DNA from 4 places in the Labrys neptuniae genome. Region 2 is predicted to be linked to each of the others. Evidence: predicted binding sites of a transcription regulator. Region 2 holds the regulator's gene; each other region holds the start of a gene.
The links. Region 2 encodes PhoB, which activates phosphate uptake and scavenging genes when phosphate is short. Its sites were predicted from a motif close to TGTCATNNANCTGTCAT; they were not measured.
Positions count from the first base shown of each region.

Region 1: a site for PhoB is predicted at 3,204-3,220, ahead of ugpB (sn-glycerol-3-phosphate ABC transporter substrate-binding protein UgpB). Genes of this name have one in related genera too.
Region 3: a site for PhoB is predicted at 3,120-3,136, ahead of ABXS05_RS27870 (alkaline phosphatase). Genes of this name have one in related genera too.
Region 4: a site for PhoB is predicted at 3,063-3,079, ahead of ABXS05_RS11190 (acetoacetate decarboxylase). Genes of this name have one in related genera too.

Region 1 covers NZ_JBFNQD010000001.1:1,456,475-1,461,296, forward strand. The annotation lists gene ugpE (sn-glycerol-3-phosphate ABC transporter permease UgpE) at 1-687, opposite strand, end outside; gene ugpA (sn-glycerol-3-phosphate ABC transporter permease UgpA) at 724-1,605, opposite strand; gene ugpB (sn-glycerol-3-phosphate ABC transporter substrate-binding protein UgpB) at 1,811-3,121, opposite strand; gene ABXS05_RS06975 (diphosphate--fructose-6-phosphate 1-phosphotransferase) at 3,773-4,822, shown strand, end outside.
Region 2 covers NZ_JBFNQD010000007.1:317,098-321,919, forward strand. The annotation lists gene pstA (phosphate ABC transporter permease PstA) at 1-364, shown strand, start outside; gene pstB (phosphate ABC transporter ATP-binding protein PstB) at 361-1,188, shown strand; gene phoU (phosphate signaling complex protein PhoU) at 1,224-1,943, shown strand; gene phoB (phosphate regulon transcriptional regulator PhoB) at 1,957-2,658, shown strand; gene ABXS05_RS21295 (RNA polymerase sigma factor) at 2,807-4,069, opposite strand; gene ABXS05_RS21300 (YciI family protein) at 4,066-4,422, opposite strand; gene ABXS05_RS21305 (aldo/keto reductase) at 4,508-4,822, opposite strand, start outside.
Region 3 covers NZ_JBFNQD010000014.1:29,818-34,639, forward strand. The annotation lists gene ABXS05_RS27860 (ABC transporter ATP-binding protein) at 1-580, opposite strand, end outside; gene ABXS05_RS27865 (hypothetical protein) at 585-1,034, opposite strand; gene ABXS05_RS27870 (alkaline phosphatase) at 1,196-2,968, opposite strand; gene ABXS05_RS27875 (L,D-transpeptidase family protein) at 3,475-4,822, shown strand, end outside.
Region 4 covers NZ_JBFNQD010000003.1:86,033-90,854, reverse strand. The annotation lists gene moaA (GTP 3',8-cyclase MoaA) at 1-120, opposite strand, end outside; gene ABXS05_RS11200 (gamma-butyrobetaine hydroxylase family protein) at 437-820, shown strand; gene ABXS05_RS11195 (patatin-like phospholipase family protein) at 836-1,999, opposite strand; gene ABXS05_RS11190 (acetoacetate decarboxylase) at 2,129-2,872, opposite strand; gene ABXS05_RS11185 (3-hydroxybutyrate dehydrogenase) at 3,152-3,940, shown strand; gene ABXS05_RS11180 (L,D-transpeptidase) at 4,088-4,672, opposite strand.

The DNA of each region.
Region 1 (4,822 bases), on a different contig from region 2:
CTGCATCGAATCCTGGGTGGTGATCAGCAAGGGCCACAAATACTGGTTCCAGCCATAGATGAACTGGATCACGAACATCGCCGCGATCGAGGTGATGGAGAGCGGCAGCACGGTATCCTTGAAGAATTTCAGCGGGCCGGCGCCGTCGATCTTGGAAGCTTCCAGCAATTCGTCCGGAATGGTCATGAAGAACTGGCGGAACAGCAAGGTCGCCGTCGCCGAAGCGATCAAGGGCAGGGTCAGGCCGGCATAGGTATCGAGCAGATGCAGGTCGGAAACGATCTTGTAGGTGGGATAGATGCGCACTTCCACCGGCAGCATCAGGGTGATGAAGATCAGCCAGAAGGCGAACATGCGGAAGCGGAAACGGAAATAGACGATGGCGAAGGCCGAGATCAGCGAGATCACGATCTTACCCACCGCGATCGCCACCGCCATGATCAGGCTGGTGGTCAGCATGGTGAGCACCGGTTCGCGCGTAGCCCCCTCCGTGCCGTGAAACAGGGTCTGGGTGTAGTTCTTGATCAGGTCGGGGCCCGGCAGCACGCCGATCTGACCGTTGATGATGGTGGTGGCATCATGGGTAGAGGCCACGAAGGCCAGCCACACCGGGAAGGCCAGGACCAGTACGCCCAGGATCAGAATGGCGTGGGGCAGAAGGTTACCGAAACGGCGGTTCTCAACCATGAGCCGTTCCTCTCGATAGCAACGAGAAACAGATCATCAATAAGTCACTTTCTTCTCGATGAAACGGAACTGCAGGGTGGTCATGGCGATCACCATGATCAGCAGGATCACCGACTGCGCCGCCGAGCCGCCAAGATCGCCGCCGCTCTGGCCGTCATTATAGACCTTGAACACCATGGTGATGGTCTCCCCGGCCGGACCGCCATGCGTCACCGCATCGATGATGCCGAACGTGTCGAAGAAGACGTAGACGATGTTGATGACGAGTAGGAAGAAGGTCGTGGGCGACAGCATCGGCAGGATGATGGTCCAGAAGCGCCGCGCCGGCCGGGCGCCGTCGATGGCCGCCGCCTCGATCAGCGATTTGGGAATCGATTGCAGCCCCGCCAGGAAGAACAGGAAGTTGTAGGAGATCTGCTTCCAGGTTGCCGCCAGCACCACCAGGATCATGGCGTGATTGCCGTTGAGCAGGGGATCCCAGGGCAGGCCGAGCTGCTTGAGGCCACGCGCCACCAGGCCGAGCGAGGGCTGGAACATGAAGAGCCAGAGCACGCCAGCCACCGCCGGCGCCACCGCATAGGGCCATACCAGCATGGTGCGATAGAAGGAGGCGCCCTTGATCTTCTTGTCCGCCTGCACGGCCAGGATCAAGGCCAGCCCGAGCGACAGCACCGAGACCAGGCCGGCGAATACCAGGGTGACGCCGACGGCCTTGTAATATTCCGGTTGCTGGAACAGGAGCTGGTAATTCTCGAACCCGACGAATTCGGAGGTGGTGCCGAAACTATCCTCGATGAAGAAGGATTGCCGGATCGCCTGCAGCACCGGCCAATAGAAGAAGATCAGCGTGATCGCCAATTGCGGCGCCAGCAGCAGCCAAGGCAGGGTCTTGCCGGAGAAGACGGAGCGTTTTTCCATGGTCGATCCTAATGGCCGCATCGCTATTGCCGAAAACCGGCAACCCCTTTCGGCGCGATGCTTTAACGCTCTCGACCTTTGTCATTCCGGGCTTGACCCGGCAATCCAGCACCCAGCCCAGACAGTGACGGTGCCGGACAGGGTGCCCGGGCCAAGCCCGGGCATGACGAAGGTCAGCGTCTTTTCGCTAAGGCTTACGGGCCTGTTATCGCCCCGCGGTGCGGGCGAAGGTCTTCAGGATCGCATCGCCCCGGCGGACGGCATCGTCCATCGCGGCCTGCGCGGTTTTCTTGCCGGCCAGGGCCTGCTCGATCTCCTCGGCCCAGACATCGCGGATCTGGGCGAGGTTGCCCAGACGCAGCCCGCGGGAATTTTCCGTCGGTGCCTTGTTGGTCAGCTCCAGCACGGCGACTTCGCTGTTGGGATCCTTGGCATAGAAGCCCTGTTTCTTGGAGAGCTCGTAGGCAGCCGGGGTGATCGGCAGATAGCCGGTCTCCTGGGCCCACCAGGCCTGCACGTCGGGCTTCGACAGATAGGTCAGGAACTTGGCGATGCCCTTATAGGATTCGTCCGACTTGCCGCCCATCACCCACAGCGAAGCGCCGCCGATGATCGAGTTCTGCGGCGCGCCCTGCACATCGGGATAATAGGGCATCGGCGCCACCGAATATTTGAACTTGGCGTTGGCCTTGACGTTGCCCAGGAAGGCCGAGGAGGTCAGGAACAGCGGGCATTCGCCCGAGGTGAAGCGCCCCTCGCCCTGATTGGTGCGGCCGGAATAGTCGAAGGTCTTGTCCTTCTGGGCCTCGACCAGGTTTTCCAGATGCTTCACCACCACCGGATTGTTGAACTTCAATTCGGTATCGAAGCCATCCAAGCCGTTGGCCTTGGTCGACAGCGGCACGTTGTGCCAGGCCGACAGCTCCTCGATATTGGCCCAGGTGGTCCAGGCCGTGGAAATGCCGCAGGTGGCGTAACCGGCTGCCTTCAGCTTCTTGGCCGCCTCGAAAGCCTCCGGCCAGGTCTTGGGTGCCGCCGTCAGATTGGCCTTCTTCAGCGCATCCTCGTTGACCCACATCACCATGGTCGAGGAGTTGAAGGGAAAGGACAGCATCTCGCCCTTGGCATTGGAATAATAACCGGTGACGGCAGGCAGGTAGGACTTTTGGTCGAAGGGCTCGCCCGCATCCTTCATCAGCTGGTAGACGGGCTTGATCGCGCCCTTGGCCGCCATCATGGTGGCGGTACCGACTTCGAAGACCTGCAGGATATCGGGCGCATTGCCGGCCCGGAACGCGGCAATGCCGGCATTCATCGTATCGGGATAGGAACCCTTGTAGGCGGGAACGATCCGATAGTCGCTCTGGCTGGCATTGAAATCATTGGCCAGCTTGACGATGCGGTCGTTGTTGGCCCCCGTCATCGCATGCCACCACTGGATGTCGGTGGCCGCGACGGCCCCGGTGGATACACTGGCCAGAAGAACCACGGCCGAAGCCAGAACGCTCAACTTCATCACATACTCCCTCAGGATGCGCCGCTTCTTAAAAGGACGGCGTCGTTTAAGACTTCACTGGTTGCGCCTCAATGACGAAGAAATGAAGCAAATATGACAGGTAATATGGTTGCAGGGTTTACCCTCGGCTTCTCCCTGCGTTCGCTTCGGTGCATTGCCCCAATTCCGACGTAGCGAAACCACCATTGATTTCTTTCAATCCCGAGGGCGAGATTAATAGATCATTTTTTTTATTTATAGAAAATTCATTCCATTGCGGGGCTGTATTGTCAAGGCCTGAATCCCATCGAACTGACAGCGGATGGAGCGCTTCCCACCGCAAAATCCATTCGCGGTTTCGATGCCGTGCGCAACGCCGCCAACCCATTGGCATATCGGCGACATCAAGGCATCTGCGCGGCCGGTCGGAGCGCCCCATGGCAAGCCGAAAGAGAGTCGAAACACGAAAGCCGGCATGCCGCCGCCATCGCGTAAGGCATGTCGGCATGCCGATGGGAAGGCCGACGTCCTGATCGCCTTGCCCCCGAATGAAGCATCGCCGCCTTCGTTTGCAATGGCGGCTGTACTTCACGCTCCTTCACCCAAGTCGCTCGTTGCCGACCGGCGCTTTCGAGGCTAAGCAACTGGAAACCAGATTGCCAGGGAGGCTCCATGTCGTCGATTGTCATCGCTCAAGGAGGCGGCCCGACCGCCGTGATCAATCAGACACTCTGCGGCGCCATCGTTGCCGCCCGCCGGCACGACCCGTCACTGCGCATCCTCGGCGCCCGCCACGGCGTCCGGGGGCTGACGCGCGGCGATCTCGTCGACCTCACCGCGCTTTCGGAAAGCGATCTTGAGCGCCTGGCCCGCACCCCGAATTCGGGCCTCGGCTCGACGCGGGACAAGCCCGATCCAGCCTATTGCCAGACCATCCTGCAGGCGCTGGAAAAGCTCGATGCCCGCGGCTTCATCTACATCGGTGGCAATGACACGGCCGGCACGCTCGATCTCCTGCGCCAGCAGTCGACCGGTTCCTGCAGCTTCGTGCACGCCCCCAAGACGATCGACAACGACCTGATGGAGAACGACCATGTGCCGGGCTTCATCTCGGCGGCCGCTTTCGTCGCCAATGCCTTCGTCAGCATGGATCTCGATTTCCGGGCGATGCCGGGCATTTATGTCGCCATCGTCATGGGCCGGCATGCGGGCTTCCTCAGCGCCGCGGCTGCCGGCTGGCAGCAGGCGCCGGAGGACGCGCCCCATCTGATCTACACGCCCGAAAAGCCCTTCTCGGTCGAGCAGTTCCTCGATGACGTCGACATGGTCTACACCCGTATCGGCCGCTGCATCGTCTCGATGTCGGAAGGCGTCCAGGACGAGGCTGGCCGTCCCCTCGCCGAGGCACTCGCCGCTGGCACGGTCGAGCGTGACGCCCATGGCAATGTGCAGCTCACCGGCGGCGATCTCGGCATCGAGATCCAGAAGGCCTTGAAGCAGCGCTTCCCCAAGGCGCGCGCCCGTGTCGACACGCTGGGCTATCTGCCGCGGGGCTATATCGGCATCATCGACGAGACCGATGCCAAGGAAGCCTTCGAGGCCGGTGCCTTCGCGGCCCAGAGCGCCTTTACCGGCTCGGGCTCGGTGGTGCTGCACCATGACGGCAAGCATACCTCGCCGCGCATTGTCGCCCTCGACCAGGTCGCCGGGCGCACCCGTCAC
Region 2 (4,822 bases):
CATGCTGGCGCTGGTGCCGATCAGCCTGCGTGAAGCCGCCTTTGCCCTGGGATCGCCGATGTGGAAGGTCATCACCTTCGTGACCTGGCGCTCGGCTCGCACCGGTATCGTTACCGGCATCCTGCTGGCCCTGGCCCGCGCCGCCGGCGAGACCGCACCGCTGCTGCTCACGGCCTTCGGCAATTCCAACTGGTCGCTCAATCTCGGCAATGCCTTTGCCAGCTTGCCGGCTGCCATCTACCAGCTCGCGCCCTACCCCGATCCCAAGGCCGTCTCGGTGGCCTGGAGCGGCGCCCTCCTCATCACCGCCGGCGTGTTGGCGCTCAATATCCTGACCCGCTTCGTGCTCGCTCCCAAGAAATGAGTGCTCCCATGTCCGCTACCCCCCAAGCCTCCATCGCGGTTGCCGAACGCCCCCTCGCCGATCCAGCCGCCGCCGTGAAGCTCAAGGTCGAGAATCTCGACTTCTATTATGGCGAGAAGCATGCGCTCAAGGCCATCAATCTCGACATGATCGACCGGCAGGTCACCGCCATGATCGGTCCCTCCGGCTGCGGCAAGTCGACCCTGCTGCGCGTGCTCAACCGCATGTACGACCTCTATCCGGGGCAGACCGCCAAGGGCCGCGTGCTGCTCGACGGCCAGAACGTCATCGGCAAGGAGATCGACCCGGCGGTGCTGCGCGCCCGCATCGGCATGGTGTTCCAGAAGCCCACGCCCTTCCCGATGTCGATCTACGACAACATCGCCTTCGGCGTGCGGCTGCATGAATCCATCTCCAAGGCGGAGATGGACCAGCGTGTCGAATGGTGCCTGACCAAGGCCGCCTTGTGGAACGAGGTCAAGGACCGCCTGCACGCTTCAGCCCTAGGCATGTCCGGCGGCCAGCAGCAGCGCCTGTGCATCGCCCGCACCATCGCGGTGAAGCCCGAAGTCGTCCTGCTGGACGAGCCGACCTCCGCGCTCGATCCGATCTCGACCGCCAAGATCGAGGAATTGATCGACGAATTGAAGCGGGACTTCACCATCGTCATCGTCACGCACAATATGCAGCAGGCGGCGCGCTGCGCGGATGTGACGGCCTTCTTCTATCTGGGCGACCTCATCGAAGTCGGCCAGACCAACAAGATGTTCACCACCCCGAACGACAGCCGTACGCAGGATTACATCACCGGCCGCTTCGGCTGATCCCTCGGCCAGCGTCGAATTCATTTGGAGGCGGCATGTCCGACCATATCGTTACATCCTTCGACCAGGAACTGCGCGAGCTGCGCAACATGATCGCCGAAATGGGTGGCTATGCCGAGAAGAGCGTAGCCGACAGCGTCGAAGCCCTGCTCAAGCGCGACACCCAGCGCGCCAAGGCGGTGATCGATCTCGACGCCGCGATCGACAAGCTGCAGCGCCAGGTCGAGGACAGGGCCATCCTGATCATCGCCAAGCGCCAGCCGCTGGCCCTCGACCTGCGCGAGATCGTCTCGGCCCTGCGGGTGGCCAATGACCTCGAGCGGATCGGCGACCTCGGCAAGAATGTCGCCAAGCGCGTGGTGGCCATCCACAGTCACGCCCAGCCGGCCCAGCTCTTCGGCGGTTTCGACCACATGGCCGACCTGGTACTCGAGCAGCTCAAGCAGGTGCTCGACGCCTTCGCCCAGCGCAATGTCGAGGAAGCCCTCTCGGTCTGGCGCTCGGACGGCGAGATCGATGCGATGTATACCTCGCTGTTCCGCGAATTGCTGACCTACATGATGGAAGATCCGCGCAATATCGGCTTCTGCACCCATCTGCTGTTCTGCGCCAAGAACATCGAGCGCATCGGTGACCACGCCACCAACATCGCCGAGACGGTCCACTATCTCGTGACCGGTGAATCGCCGGCCGGAGAGCGGCCCAAGGCGGACAACAGCACCGATCTCGTCGACCTTCCTGTGCCGGCTAAATAACAAGGGATAGGCCATGCCTCCCAAGGTTCTGATCGTCGAGGACGAAGAAGCGCTGACCCTGCTGCTGCGCTACAATCTCGAAGCCGAAGGCTATGAGGTGGATAGTGTCGCACGCGGAGACGACGCCGAGATCCGCTTGCGCGAAAGCGTGCCGGACCTGGTTCTGCTCGACTGGATGTTGCCGGGCCTGTCCGGCATCGAATTGTGCCGGCGCATTCGCATGCGGCCGGAAACCGAGCGCCTGCCGGTGATCATGCTCACGGCGCGCGGCGAGGAAACCGAACGCGTGCGGGGTCTGGCCACCGGCGCCGACGACTATGTCGTCAAGCCCTTCTCCGTGCCCGAGCTCTCGGCCCGCGTGCGTGCCCTGCTGCGCCGGGCCAAGCCCGATCACGTCGCCTCCCTGCTCAAGGCCGGCGACATCTCTCTCGACCGCGAGACCAAGCGCGTCCATCGCGGCAATCGCGAGATCCGCCTCGGCCCGACCGAATTCCGCCTGCTCGAATTCCTGATGCAGGCACCGGGACGCGTCTTCGCGCGCGAGCAGTTGCTCGACAGCGTCTGGGGCCGCGACGTCTATATCGACGAGCGCACGGTCGACGTGCATGTCGGCCGCCTGCGCAAGGCGATGAACCGCACGCGCGAGATCGATCCGATCCGCACCGTGCGCGGTGCCGGCTATTCCTTCGACGAGACCTTCGCCAAGCAATCCTGAGCGCGTTTCGCGGGCATTGCCCGCTCGCTCCGCTTCGCCAAGGCTGCGTTGCGCCCTCACCACGCTCCTACGGGGAGAGGGTTAGGGGTTGCGCGACGTAGAGAGCAAGAGTGGGCGACGATATCCGCCCTCCTCCCTCGCTGCGCAGTCACGCTGCCAAATCCGCCAGGCGTGCCTGCAGATAGCGGCGGATGGCCGGATCGCTCTCCAGGCCGATCGCCCGCAAATAGGCATTGCGGGCCTCCTCCGGTCTGGCGGCCCGCACCAGCAAGTCCGCACGCGCGGCCCAATAGGGCTGGTAATCGACGATGCGTCCGTCACCGGCGACCTCGTCAAGTGCAGCCAGACCAGCCTGCGGCCCCATGAGGCGGGCGAGCGCCACGGCCCGGTTGATGGCGGCCACTGGAGAAGCTGTCAGCAGAACCAAGGCTTCATACAATGTGACGATCGCGGCCCAGTCCGTCGTCGCGCAGATGCGTCGATGGGCATGGGCCGATTGCAGCGCGGCTTCCAGCTGATAGCGGCCGATCTGGCGCACCTGGCCGGCCCGGGCAAGCAAGGCCTCGGCCTCCTCGATCAGCCCCGCATCCCAGAGCGCGGTGTCCTGCTGCTCCAGCGGAATATAATCGCCATCCTGGCCGCGGCGCGCCGCCCGCCGCGCTTCGGCGTGCAGCATCAGGGCCAGCAGTCCGAGCACTTCGGGCTCGCCGGGCAGGAGCGAGGCCAGCAGCCGGCCGAGCCAGATCCCCTCCGTCGACAGATTGCGCTCGCGGGCATGAGCCCCTTCCGGATCGGCCCAGCCTTCGGCATAGACGGCATAAACGGCCTCCAGCACCGCGTCGAGACGGCCGGGCAACTCGTCGGGCTCCGGGATGCGGAAAGGGATGCCGGCTTGCTTGATCTTAGCCTTGGCCCGCACCAGCCTCTGGCTCATCGCCACGGGCGAGACCAGGAAGGCGCTGGCGATCGCGCCGGCATCGAACCCCAATATCACCTGCAGGATCAGGGGAGCACGTACGGTGGCATCGAGGGAGGGATGGGCGCAGGCGAACATCAGGCGCAGGCGCTCATCGGGCACGGCATGCCGCTCGCCCTGCCCCGAGGCGAGGGCCTCGACATGGCGGCTGACCTCGTCCGCCTTTTCGCCGCGCAGCCTGGCGCGGCGGGCCGCATCGATCTGGCGGCGCCGGGCCGCGGTCAGCAGCCAGGCTTCGGGATTGACGGGCACGCCGCCCGCCGGCCAATGTTCCATGGCCGCAGCAAAGGCGTCGGCCAGGGCATCCTCGGCCCCCGCAATGTCGCCCGAGCGCGCCGCGAGAAGAGCGACGAGCCGGCCATAGCTGCGTCGCGCCACGATTTCGGCAAGCTCGGCTGCGGGGGCTGAAGACACCGGCTCGGGCCGTTCGCTCAATAGTCCTTCGGGTCCCATATCGGCCGGACCTCGATGGTCCCGATGGCGGCGCTCGGGCAGCGCGCCGCCCAGCCGATCGCGGCATCCAGGTCCGGCACGTCGATGATATAGAAGCCGCCGAGCTGCTCGCGTGTGTCGGCGAAGGGCCCGTTGAGCACCTGGGTCTTGCCGTCGGCGATGCGCACGGTGGTGGCCGAAGCCGTCGGGCGCAGGCGGCTCCAGGGGCCGAGGGCACCGGCCGACTGGAGCGCCTGCGTATAGGCCTGATAGGCCGCTAGGATCTGCTGCTTGTTGGCGGGATCCGCCTTCAGCATGGCTTCTTCGCTGCTGTAGATCAGAATTGCGAACTGCATGGGTTCCTCCTGTCTCCGCCGGCGCATGATGCGCCGGCATGACAATGACGCGCCATCCCGTTCGCTTTCGACAGCGACAGGAAAATTATGCGCTCGCCTTGGTGAGCTGCTCGATCTCGGCCGAACCAAGATTGAGCTCGGTCGCCTTGATCAGGTCGGAGAGCTGCTCGACGCTGGTGGCGCTGGCGATCGGAGCGACGATACCGGGCCTTGCAATCAGCCAGGCAATGGCGACTTGGGCGGGCGTGGCGTTCTTGGCCTCGGCCACCGCGTCCAGGGCGGCGAGGATGCGCAGGCCACGCTCGTTGAGGTAGGTGCCCATGTCGCCGCCACGCGCATTGCTCTTGGCGAAATCGGCTTCGCTGCGATATTTGCCGGACAGGAAGCCCTTGGCCAGTGA
Region 3 (4,822 bases), on a different contig from region 2:
GCGTGGAGCCTTCCGCGCTGGCGAGTTCGATGAGGAGGTCGCCCACGACGGCGCCGGCCTCGGCATCGAGGCTCGCGGTCGGCTCGTCCGCCACCAGCACGGCCGGCCGGCGCAGCAGGGCCCTGGCGAGGGCGACACGCTGCATCTCGCCGCGGGACATGCCATCGATCGCCTGATCCGGCCTGGTCAGGCCGACCCGCTCCAGCAAGGCGCGGCCGCGGTCGATCGAGGTTTTGCCCGCACGCCTCGACAGGCGCAGCGGCAACAGCACGTTCTCCAGGGCCGACAGACCGAGAAAAAGATGAAAATCCTGCATGACCAGGCCGATATTGTGTCCGCGCCAGCGGTCCCTGGCGCCCTCCGGCAGCCTGGCGATATCGGTGTCGCCCCAGCGTATCCGACCCTGGCCGACGCGCTCGAGGCCGGTGACGACGTTGACGAAGGTGCTCTTGCCTGAGCCCGACGGGCCGGTCACGGCAAGCTGGCTGCCTGCCGTGAGGGCGAGCCTGTCGATGCGCAGCACCGGGGCGGCGAGGCCAGGGAAGGAGACGGCGATATCTTCGAGGTCGAGTGCCAGCACCGGATCAGACCACCCAGTAGCGCGCGTCGCGCAGGCGCAGCCGGCTGAGAAAGCCGGTTGCCGGATCGGTCCAGGACCCCATTTCCAGGCGTCCCGACACCTCGATCCTGGTGCCGGGCTGCACGAAGGTCTGCTTCTCGTCGAGATAGATCACCACGATATTGTCGGGCCAGTCCGAGTCGGAGGAGCAGAAGGGGCAGATCGACATCGGGATTTCGGTGAGCACGAAGAAGGTGGCTTCCGCCTTGAGGGGCGGTGCCATGAAGCCGCTCATCACCACGTCCTTGCCGTCGAGTTCCCTGACCTTGGCCGAGAACTCCAGGCCCAGCACGCTGATCTTGCCATAGAGTTCGGGGAAGCCGAGCGTTGCCGGGGCCGCGAGGGCCGGCGGCGCCAGGAGAAGAGGCGAAAGCCCGAGCAAAGTGAGGATCTGGCGGCGGGGCAGGGTTGTCATGGCATATGTCTCACACCGGCGGGGGACAGCTCTGCTCCTGGGATCGCAGGCGTCTCGCCTGCTCTTTCCCGTAAGGTCACCGGTTCCAAGAGCAGGCGAGACGCCTGCGATCCCAGGAAAGATGTCTTCCGGGCGGCGTGCCGCCCGGAGAAGGTCGTTACTTACTGCATCTGCGCTTTCTGGGCGCCGGAAGCACCGAGCGCGAAGGCATCGGCCAGGACGCGGTAGACGTCGCTTTCTTCCAGATAGCCCTTGAAGCCCTCGGCACCCGGGCCGGTAGCCTGCAGCACGATGTCGTCGACGGCGTGGGCGGTGCTGTCGTTGTTGCGTGGGATGTTGCCCTGGACGAAGACGGCGCCGGGCACGTCCTTGTAGGCGGGATTGGCGACATATTCCTTCTTCTCGTTCTGGATGGCCGGCTCATAGGGGCCGTCCAGCTTCGGGCTGAAGGTTTCGTAGTGGTCGGGATAGTTTCCGTAGACGACCGCCAGGCGCTTGCTGGGATCGATCTTGTCGGGATAGCCGTCGCCGTCCTTGTCCTCGTAATTGGTGAAGCCGGCCTCGGCATAGATGCCGACCTTTTCGCGCATGTCGGTGCCGGGCTTGCTGTCGTCGATGGTGCCGATCACCGACATGGAATGGGTGTGGTCGCCCGTGACGACGATCAGCGTATCGGGATGGGTCTTGGCGAATTCGCGCGCCGCGCCGACGGCCTTGTCGAATTCGATGGTTTCATAGAGCGAGCGCTCGCCATCCTGGGCATGCGACATCTTGTCAATCGAGGCGGCTTCCACCATCAGGAAGAAGCCTTCCGGATTCTTGGAAAGCTGGTCGAGGGCCGTCTTGGTCATGTCGACCAGGCCGGGCTGGTTGGGGAACTTGCCCACCGTGCCCTTCTTGAGCAGGTTGCGGTCGAGTGCCACATCCATGTTGCCGGTGTGGAACAGGCCGAGGATCTTGCCGGTATTGGTGCCGGAGGCGGCAGCGAGGCTGTCCTTGTCGGTGGCCAGCGTGTAGCCGGCATCCTTGAAGAGCTGGATATAGTCCTTGTCGTCCTTGCGCTTGGAGCCGGTGGTCGACTTCGGCAGGAAATAGGCCGAGCCGCCGCCCAGGATGATTTCGGGCTTCACGTCGTAGAACATGCCGACGATCTCGGCCTTGTCGGCGCGCTTGCGGGTATGGGAAACCACGGCCGCCGGGGTGGCGTCCTCGATCTCGGCGGTGGAGACCACGCCGATGGACTTCTTGCCGGTGCGGCGCAGCGCCTCGGCGATGGTCTCGACGCGCGGATCGTCAAGGCTGGCGGGCGTGCGATCGGCATAGACGCCGAGAGCGTTCACCGCCGTCTTGTGACCGGTCATGTAGGCCGACATCGTGTTGGCGCTGTCGGTGGCAATGGCATCCGTCGACGAAGTGCCGATGAAGGCCATGTGGTCGAGATCGTCCATGGCGAGGCGGCCATTGGCCTTGCCCTCGGTCATGCCCTTGGACATGATGCGAGCGCCGGTGCGGTTGGCGACCGTCAGGCCGTCACCCAGCAGGAAGATGATGTTCTTGGCCTTGGGCGTGGCGGCAGTGCCGAAGACGTCCCAGGTCACGCTGCGGCTCTGGCCGCCGGCCGAAACCTCGACCTTGTAGCTGCCGGGCACGCTGAGGGTGAGGCCGCGCAGCAGCACTGCCGAGCCGAGATCCTTGTCGTCCTTGCCCTTTTCGGAGGCGACGAACTCGACGTCCTTGCCGAACACACCCTTGTAGTCCTGCCCGTTGACGGTGACGCGCACATCCTCCGGCTTCACGGTGCCGGCGAACTCGGCCTTGAAGTCGAAGGGCGAGCCGGCCAGGATGGTGGCGCGGTCGAGCGGATAGATGCCCGCGGCCTGGCTGGGACCGATCAGCATGGTGGTGACCGCAAGAGCGGCGAGGAGCGTGCGCATGGCAATCCTTTCGCGATGCGAGCAGACTTTGTCGCCGAAGCGTCTTGCGGTGTGGCCAAGCAGCCGTACTTGCAAGGACGCGTCCAAACAAAGAGCTTGAGGAGAACGCGTTCCCCCTGAACGCGCTTTGCGCTAGGGATAGCCAGCGCGTGCGACAGGTCCATGACAGCGAGCAGGTTCAGGATCAGGCCGCTCCGCATGCAGTATAGAGGATGGATCGATCGGCACCGGGAGCGGCGAAGACTCCATGTCGCATCCCGCTGTCCTGTCCGATCCGGGGTTTTGTCGTGGCCGATGCTTGTCGAGCCACGAGGAAGTCTATAGGGTCCCCGGCCAGTTTCCGGTGGAAGGCCTCTATCGGCAGGGCGTGGAATCAGGCATTGTGCCGTTAAGAGTCCGTTCACGCTGTTGCGTAACCACGATCGGCCCATGACTTGCGGCGAGTGGTCGTTGACTGTAAATGTCCCTTAGTCTGTATTGCTGACTTTGCACGGGTTCACTGGTTCATGACCGCTCACTTCAAGTTGATGCGCAAGATTGCAATGGCCGTGCCGGTCCTTTTGCTGGCAGCGGCCTGTTCCAATCAGAATGGCGCAAGTGTTCGTTCGACTAGCCCGGTGCCGCAGGCCCTGATTGCCGAAATGCAGGCCAAGGGCATGGCGCGTTCCGCGCCCATCCTGGTGCGCATCTACAAGAAGGAGTCCGAGCTCGAGCTCTGGAAGCAGACCTCGAGCGGACGTTATGCCCTGCTCAAGAGCTATCCGGTCTGCCGCTGGTCCGGCCAGCTCGGTCCGAAGAAGAGCGAGGGTGACCGCCAGGTGCCCGAAGGCTTCTATGCGGTGAGCATGAGCAGCCTCAATCCGAATTCGCAATATTACCTGTCCTTCGACATCGGCTACCCCAACAGCTTCGATCGCCAGCTCGGCCGGGCCGGCGGCAACATCATGGTGCACGGCTCCTGCTCTTCGCGCGGCTGCTTCGCCATGACCGACAAGCAGGTGGCCGAGATCTATGCCGTGGCGCGCGAGGCGCTGCAGGGCGGCCAGGCTTCGTTCCAGGTACAGTCGCTGCCCTTCCGCATGACGCCCGAGAACATGGCTCGGAATCGCCGCAACCCCAATATCGGCTTCTGGCAGAACCTCAAGGAAGGCACCGACAACTTCGAGGTCACCAAGCAGACGGTCAAGGTCGATGTCTGCAAGGGCCGCTATGTCTTCAACGGCAATGGCGGTACCGATTGCGGGATCGCTCCCGCCAGCCAGAATGTGGCAGCCGCCGTCTACGAGAAGCGGCGCGGCGACGATGCCAAGGTGACTGCGCTGGTTGCCTCCGGCACCAAGGCCGTCAACTATATCTATCAGGATGGCGGTTCCAATCCGGTGTTTACCGCGCGTGCCGTCGACCAGTCGGCGGTGCCTGGCAAGGACCGGCCCTTCAGCTATTCGCGCGTCGACGTGACCGAGGTCGCCCTCAACGACGCGGGTGCTCCGGCAACGGAAGCGGATGCGAATGCCGCTCATCGCGTGACCTATGCAGCAGCCGAAAGCCTGCTCTATTCGGAAGCCGCCGTGGCTCGCAAGCCGATCAAGGGCGTGGCCGACCCGAAGGCTGTCGCCAAGCGCCAGGAAGCCGTCTATGCCCGGCTGATGGGTAGCAAGTTCCAGGCTCCGATGCCGCAGAAGCCGCTGGCGATGACGGTGGCCGCGGCGCCTGTGTCGTCCAGTGCTCCGGCAAGCCAGCTGGTGGCCTCGGCGGCACCGGAAGGCCAGCCCTTCTATGCACGCTGGCTGGGCTTCGCGCCGACCGAGCAGCCGGCTTCCCCGGTTACGGCGATCAAGGTCGACCCGATCCAGA
Region 4 (4,822 bases), on a different contig from region 2:
GAAGGTCATGTCCTCGGACATGCAATAGACGCAGCGAAAATCGCAGCGGTCCGTCACGGAAACACGCAGATAATTGATCGCGCGCCCGAAAGGGTCGATCATCGGCGGCATGTCCGCCATTGCATGATCATCCAGCACGTCCACACTCCCGGGGCAAGGCGTTCTTGAGCAAAGCCGCTCCACCCCCGCTCGCTGTTTCGACGCGTCTTTGCGGCGAGATCAATGAACCGCCGCATCGAAAGACGCTTTAGGGGCATGTCCCCTTTGGTATTCTTCTAAGCCGACGAGGGCCCAAACACCAATGATAGTCTAGGCAAATTGCCATTATGTCGCAGAGTCCGAGCCGAATGCTCAAACAGCATCGGATTGGGTTTGCGGCTTGCGCAGCATCCGCCTTCTCCTTATGTGGCGATCAGAACAGAAAAGGGAAGATGCCGTGAGCGGAGACGTCGTGAAGGCCTGGCCGACCGAATTGCGCCTGTCCAAGGACAAGAAGACCCTGACCGTGAGTTTCGACGACGGCCAGTCCCATGTGTTCAGTGCCGAGATGTTGCGCGTGATGTCGCCGAGTGCCGAGGTGCAGGGGCACAGTGCCGCCGAGCGCAAGACGGTGGGCGGCAAGATCAACGTGGCGATCCTCAGCCTCGATCCGGTCGGCAATTATGCCGTACGCATTTCCTTCGACGACATGCACAATACCGGGCTCTATACTTGGACCTATCTGGCGGAACTCGGCTGGGAGAAGGAGAGCCGCTGGGCCTCCTATCTTGCCGACCTCAAGGAAAAGGGCCTGACGCGCGAAAGGCCGGGGCAGCGCTGAGCAGCCCCGCTTCTCTCAGGTTGGGTCCTCGCGATGGAGGTCGTGAATGGCCATGCCGCCCTCGGCGTCCACGGGAGGCAGCAGCCATTGGCGATGGCGCAGCGTGCGCTGGGTGTCCTCCAGCCCCATGTCCCAATGCTCGCGCATCGAGGTGCCGGAGAATTCATAGTCCTTGGCGTGGCCCTCGTAGTTCTTGTGCTGGTAGATCAGGTGCACGATGTTGACGAGGCCGAGCTTGGCGTGGCTGTCGATGAGCGCCTGTTCGTCCCGCGTCAGCAAATCCTTGGGCACGCGCTTCAGCGCATCGATCAGATGGGTCTTGATGCCGTGGATGCGCCGGAAATTGTCGGTGTTCTGGCGCGTCCGGCTCGAATACATGATGTCCTTGTGGCGCGACAGTACGTCCGGCATGCTGCGGGGCAGGGTGCCGCGGGCGCTGAAGAGATCGACCTGGAACACCAGCGAGCTGCGCTCCTCCTCCTGATCGAGCAGATATTGCAGCGGTGTGTTGGAGACGATGCCGCCGTCCCAATAATATTCACCCTCGATGCGGATGGCGGGAAAGGCTGGCGGCAGGGCGCCCGAGGCCATGATGTGCTCGGGGCCGATGCGGACCTCGTCCGTGTCGAAATAGACGAAATTGCCGGTGCGCACATTGACGGCGCCGACGCTCAGGCGCTTGCGGCCATCGTTGAGGATGTCGAAGTCGACAACCTCTTCCAGCGTCCGCTTCAGGTCCGAGGTGTCGTAGAAGCTGGTGGCCCCTTCAGCGCCCGGAAGCTCCAGCCAGGGATTGGGCAGGCGTGGCTTGAAGAAGCCGGGCTGGCCCTGTGACATGGTGATCCAGGAGCTGGTGCGGTTGCGGATGTCGCGGAACAGATCGCCTTCCGGCGTATAGGCCCAGATCTTGCGGCCGGAGATCGTCTGCCAGAACTGCTCCAGCCGCTGCAGCCGGTGGCGCGGCTCGTTGCCGGCGATGATGGAGGCGTTGATGGCGCCGATGGACACACCCGAAAGCCAATTCGGTTCGCAGCCGGCATTGGCCAGCGCCTCGTAGACGCCGGCCTGGTAGGCACCGAGGGCACCGCCGCCCTGGAACACCAGGGCGATGCGATCATATTGTGCCGAGATCTCCTCGATGGTGGCGCGCGCGGCCTTGTCTCTATTGCGTTCGAGCACGGTGGAAACTCCGGTCAGGCATAGCGTTTTGCGATTTGGTGGAATCACCAAGAATCGCAAAGACGCGTTGAACCAAAGACTTAGAGTAAAAAAGCGTTCACGCTTGAACGCGCTTTGCTCTAGGCGGGGTCAGCGGGCGGCGAGATAGTCGTGCACCACCTCGCCGAGCCCGAGCGTGAGGTCGGCGACGAAATGCACGGCCGAGACGACCTCCAGCACCGGCAGGCGGCTGACATCGGCCATGACATGGGCGTGCAGCTCCAGCGCGGCCGGGGCCGTCCAGGCTTCCTTGAGCGTCACGTCGGTGAGGTGATAGCGCACGAGTTCGCAGATCCGCGGCGACCCGTCGACATGCGGGATGATCTTGATGAGGAAGTTGGGCGCGCCGAGCGAGTCCAGCACGGCCTGCCGGTCGGCGAGGCGATGCTTGTAGCCCATGGTCCCGGTGGCGCAGAGCACGCTGCCATAGTGCAGCGTGCCGACGATGACTTCGCCCTCATGCACGATCTTGGGTGTCGCGAGCTTCTTGGGAAAGCCCCACAATTCGCGGCCGCCGGCGATAGGGGCATCGTCATCCAGATACATCGAATGGACATAGGCGCCGTGCTGGCCCTTGAATCGCACAGGAATGACCTGTCCGGTCTCGGTATAGTCGCCGAAGCCGGTCGAGTCGGGCATGCGGATGAATTCGTATTTCACCAGCGGCTCGTCGATCTCGAGCGGGGCGGGCACCACAGCTTCCAACGCCTCGCGCGTCGTGCGGTAGGTGATGATGATGTATTCGCGGTCGAAGAAGCGGTAGGGGCCGGGCGGGAAGGAGGGATTGGTCAGCGGCATTGCATAGGCGCGCTTGACGACTTCGGCTTGATCCACGGGATGTCCTTCATGAAAAGCGGGGAGGATCTCTGCTTATGTTGCATGGCAGCATGACAGGTCCATGTCCGCTGGAGCAAAGCGCGTTCATGCCTGAACGCCTGTTCGCCCCCACTCATCGTCCCCGAGCGTCTTTGCGATTCTGGGTGATCCCGTCTCGTTGCAAGGCGCTCTGGGAGCCGAGGGCTGGTGTAATAAAGGCGACATCTAGCCATGCCAGCTTCCGGGCCGGCGGTCCTGTCCGCCGCACCTTCCCACCTCCTGCCTGACGAGATGAACATGGCCCGACTCTCCTCCCGCAATGCCCTGGTCACCGGCTCGACCAGCGGCATCGGCCTCGCCATTGCCCGAGCCCTGGCGGCCGAAGGGGCCAACGTCACCATCAACGGTTTCGGCGACGCCGATGCCATCGAGCGCGAGCGGGCCGGCATCGAAAAGGATTTTGGCGTGAAGTGCCGCTACAGCGGCGCGAACATGATGGTTGGGGCCGAAATCACCGCCATGATCTACGAGGCCGAGGAGGCTTTCGGCACTCTGGACATCCTGGTCAACAATGCGGGCATCCAGCACGTCGCCCCGATCGACGAGTTTCCGGACGACAAGTGGGAAGCCATCACCCGCATCAACCTGATCGCTTCCTTCTATGCCATCAAGGCAGCGCTTCCCGGCATGAAGCAGCGCAGATGGGGTCGCATCATCAATACGTCTTCGGCGCATGCGCTCGTGGCCTCGCCGTTCAAGTCTGCCTATGTCGCCGCCAAGCACGGCGTTACCGGCCTGATCAAGACGGTGGCCCTCGAGGTTGCCGAGCACGGCATCACGGCCAACGCCATCGCGCCCGGCTATGTCTGGACGGCGCTGGTGGAAAAGCAGATTCCGGATACGATGAAAGCGCGCGGACTGACCGAGGAACAGGTCAAGCATGATGTGCTGCTGGCGGCGCAGCCGACCAAGGAGTTCGTCACGGTCGACGAAATCGCGGCCGTCGCGGTTTTCCTGTGCAGTGATGCCGCCAGACAGATCACCGGCACCACCCTGCCGGTCGACGGGGGCTGGACGGCGCAATGATGCGAGATCATCCCGTGCGAAATGCGGCACGCAGTGACACTTCGCAGACGCGGGACCGCAGGACAAGAAAGGCGCTCTATTCCAAGCGCGGTCCCGGATCTGTGCCGCATCACTGCGTGATGCAGCGCGTCCGGGATGACACGTGCCTCAGCCGCGGACGACCACGACCCTGGTGCCGACCTTCACGCGTTCATAGAGGTCGGTGACGTCGGCGTTGGTCATGCGGATGCAGCCCGACGAGACGGCTTGGCCGATGGTCTGCGGCTCATTGGAGCCGTGGATGCGGTAAAGGGTCGAGCCCAGATACATCGCACGCGCTCCGAGCGGATTCTGGATGCCGCCCTCCATATAGGCGGGCAGGTCCGGCCGGCGCTTGCGCATCTGCGGCGGCGGGGTCCAGCCCGGCCACTCGGCCTTGCGCGAGATGCGGTGCACGCCACCCCATTCGAAGCCCCGGCGGCCGACACCGACGCCGTAGCGCAGGGCGGTGCCGTCGTCGAGCACGAGATAAAGCCGGCGTTCCTGCGAATTGATCACGATGGTGCCGGGCCTTTCGCGGCCGCTATAGGTCACGACCTCGCGCGGAATCGGCGAGACGGCGGCAACCGCGCCGGCATTGGCTGGCTGGCGCGAGGTGCCGAACAATTTCTCGAAAATACTGGCGGCGTTGGCCGAGCTTGAGGCAATGCCCAAGCTCGACACCAAGACCAGGCCGGTCAAAAGACGACGCATGTTGAAGCCCCGAATGGTTTGATCGAAATTCTTCGATCCCCCTTGAATGAACAGAGCCTCGATCTTCGGATTCTTCAACTGGTAGACGACTGTCGATCGCTAGTCTTCACGCGAAAATCAAAGCCTGTGTCCTCTCAACAACACTTGGCT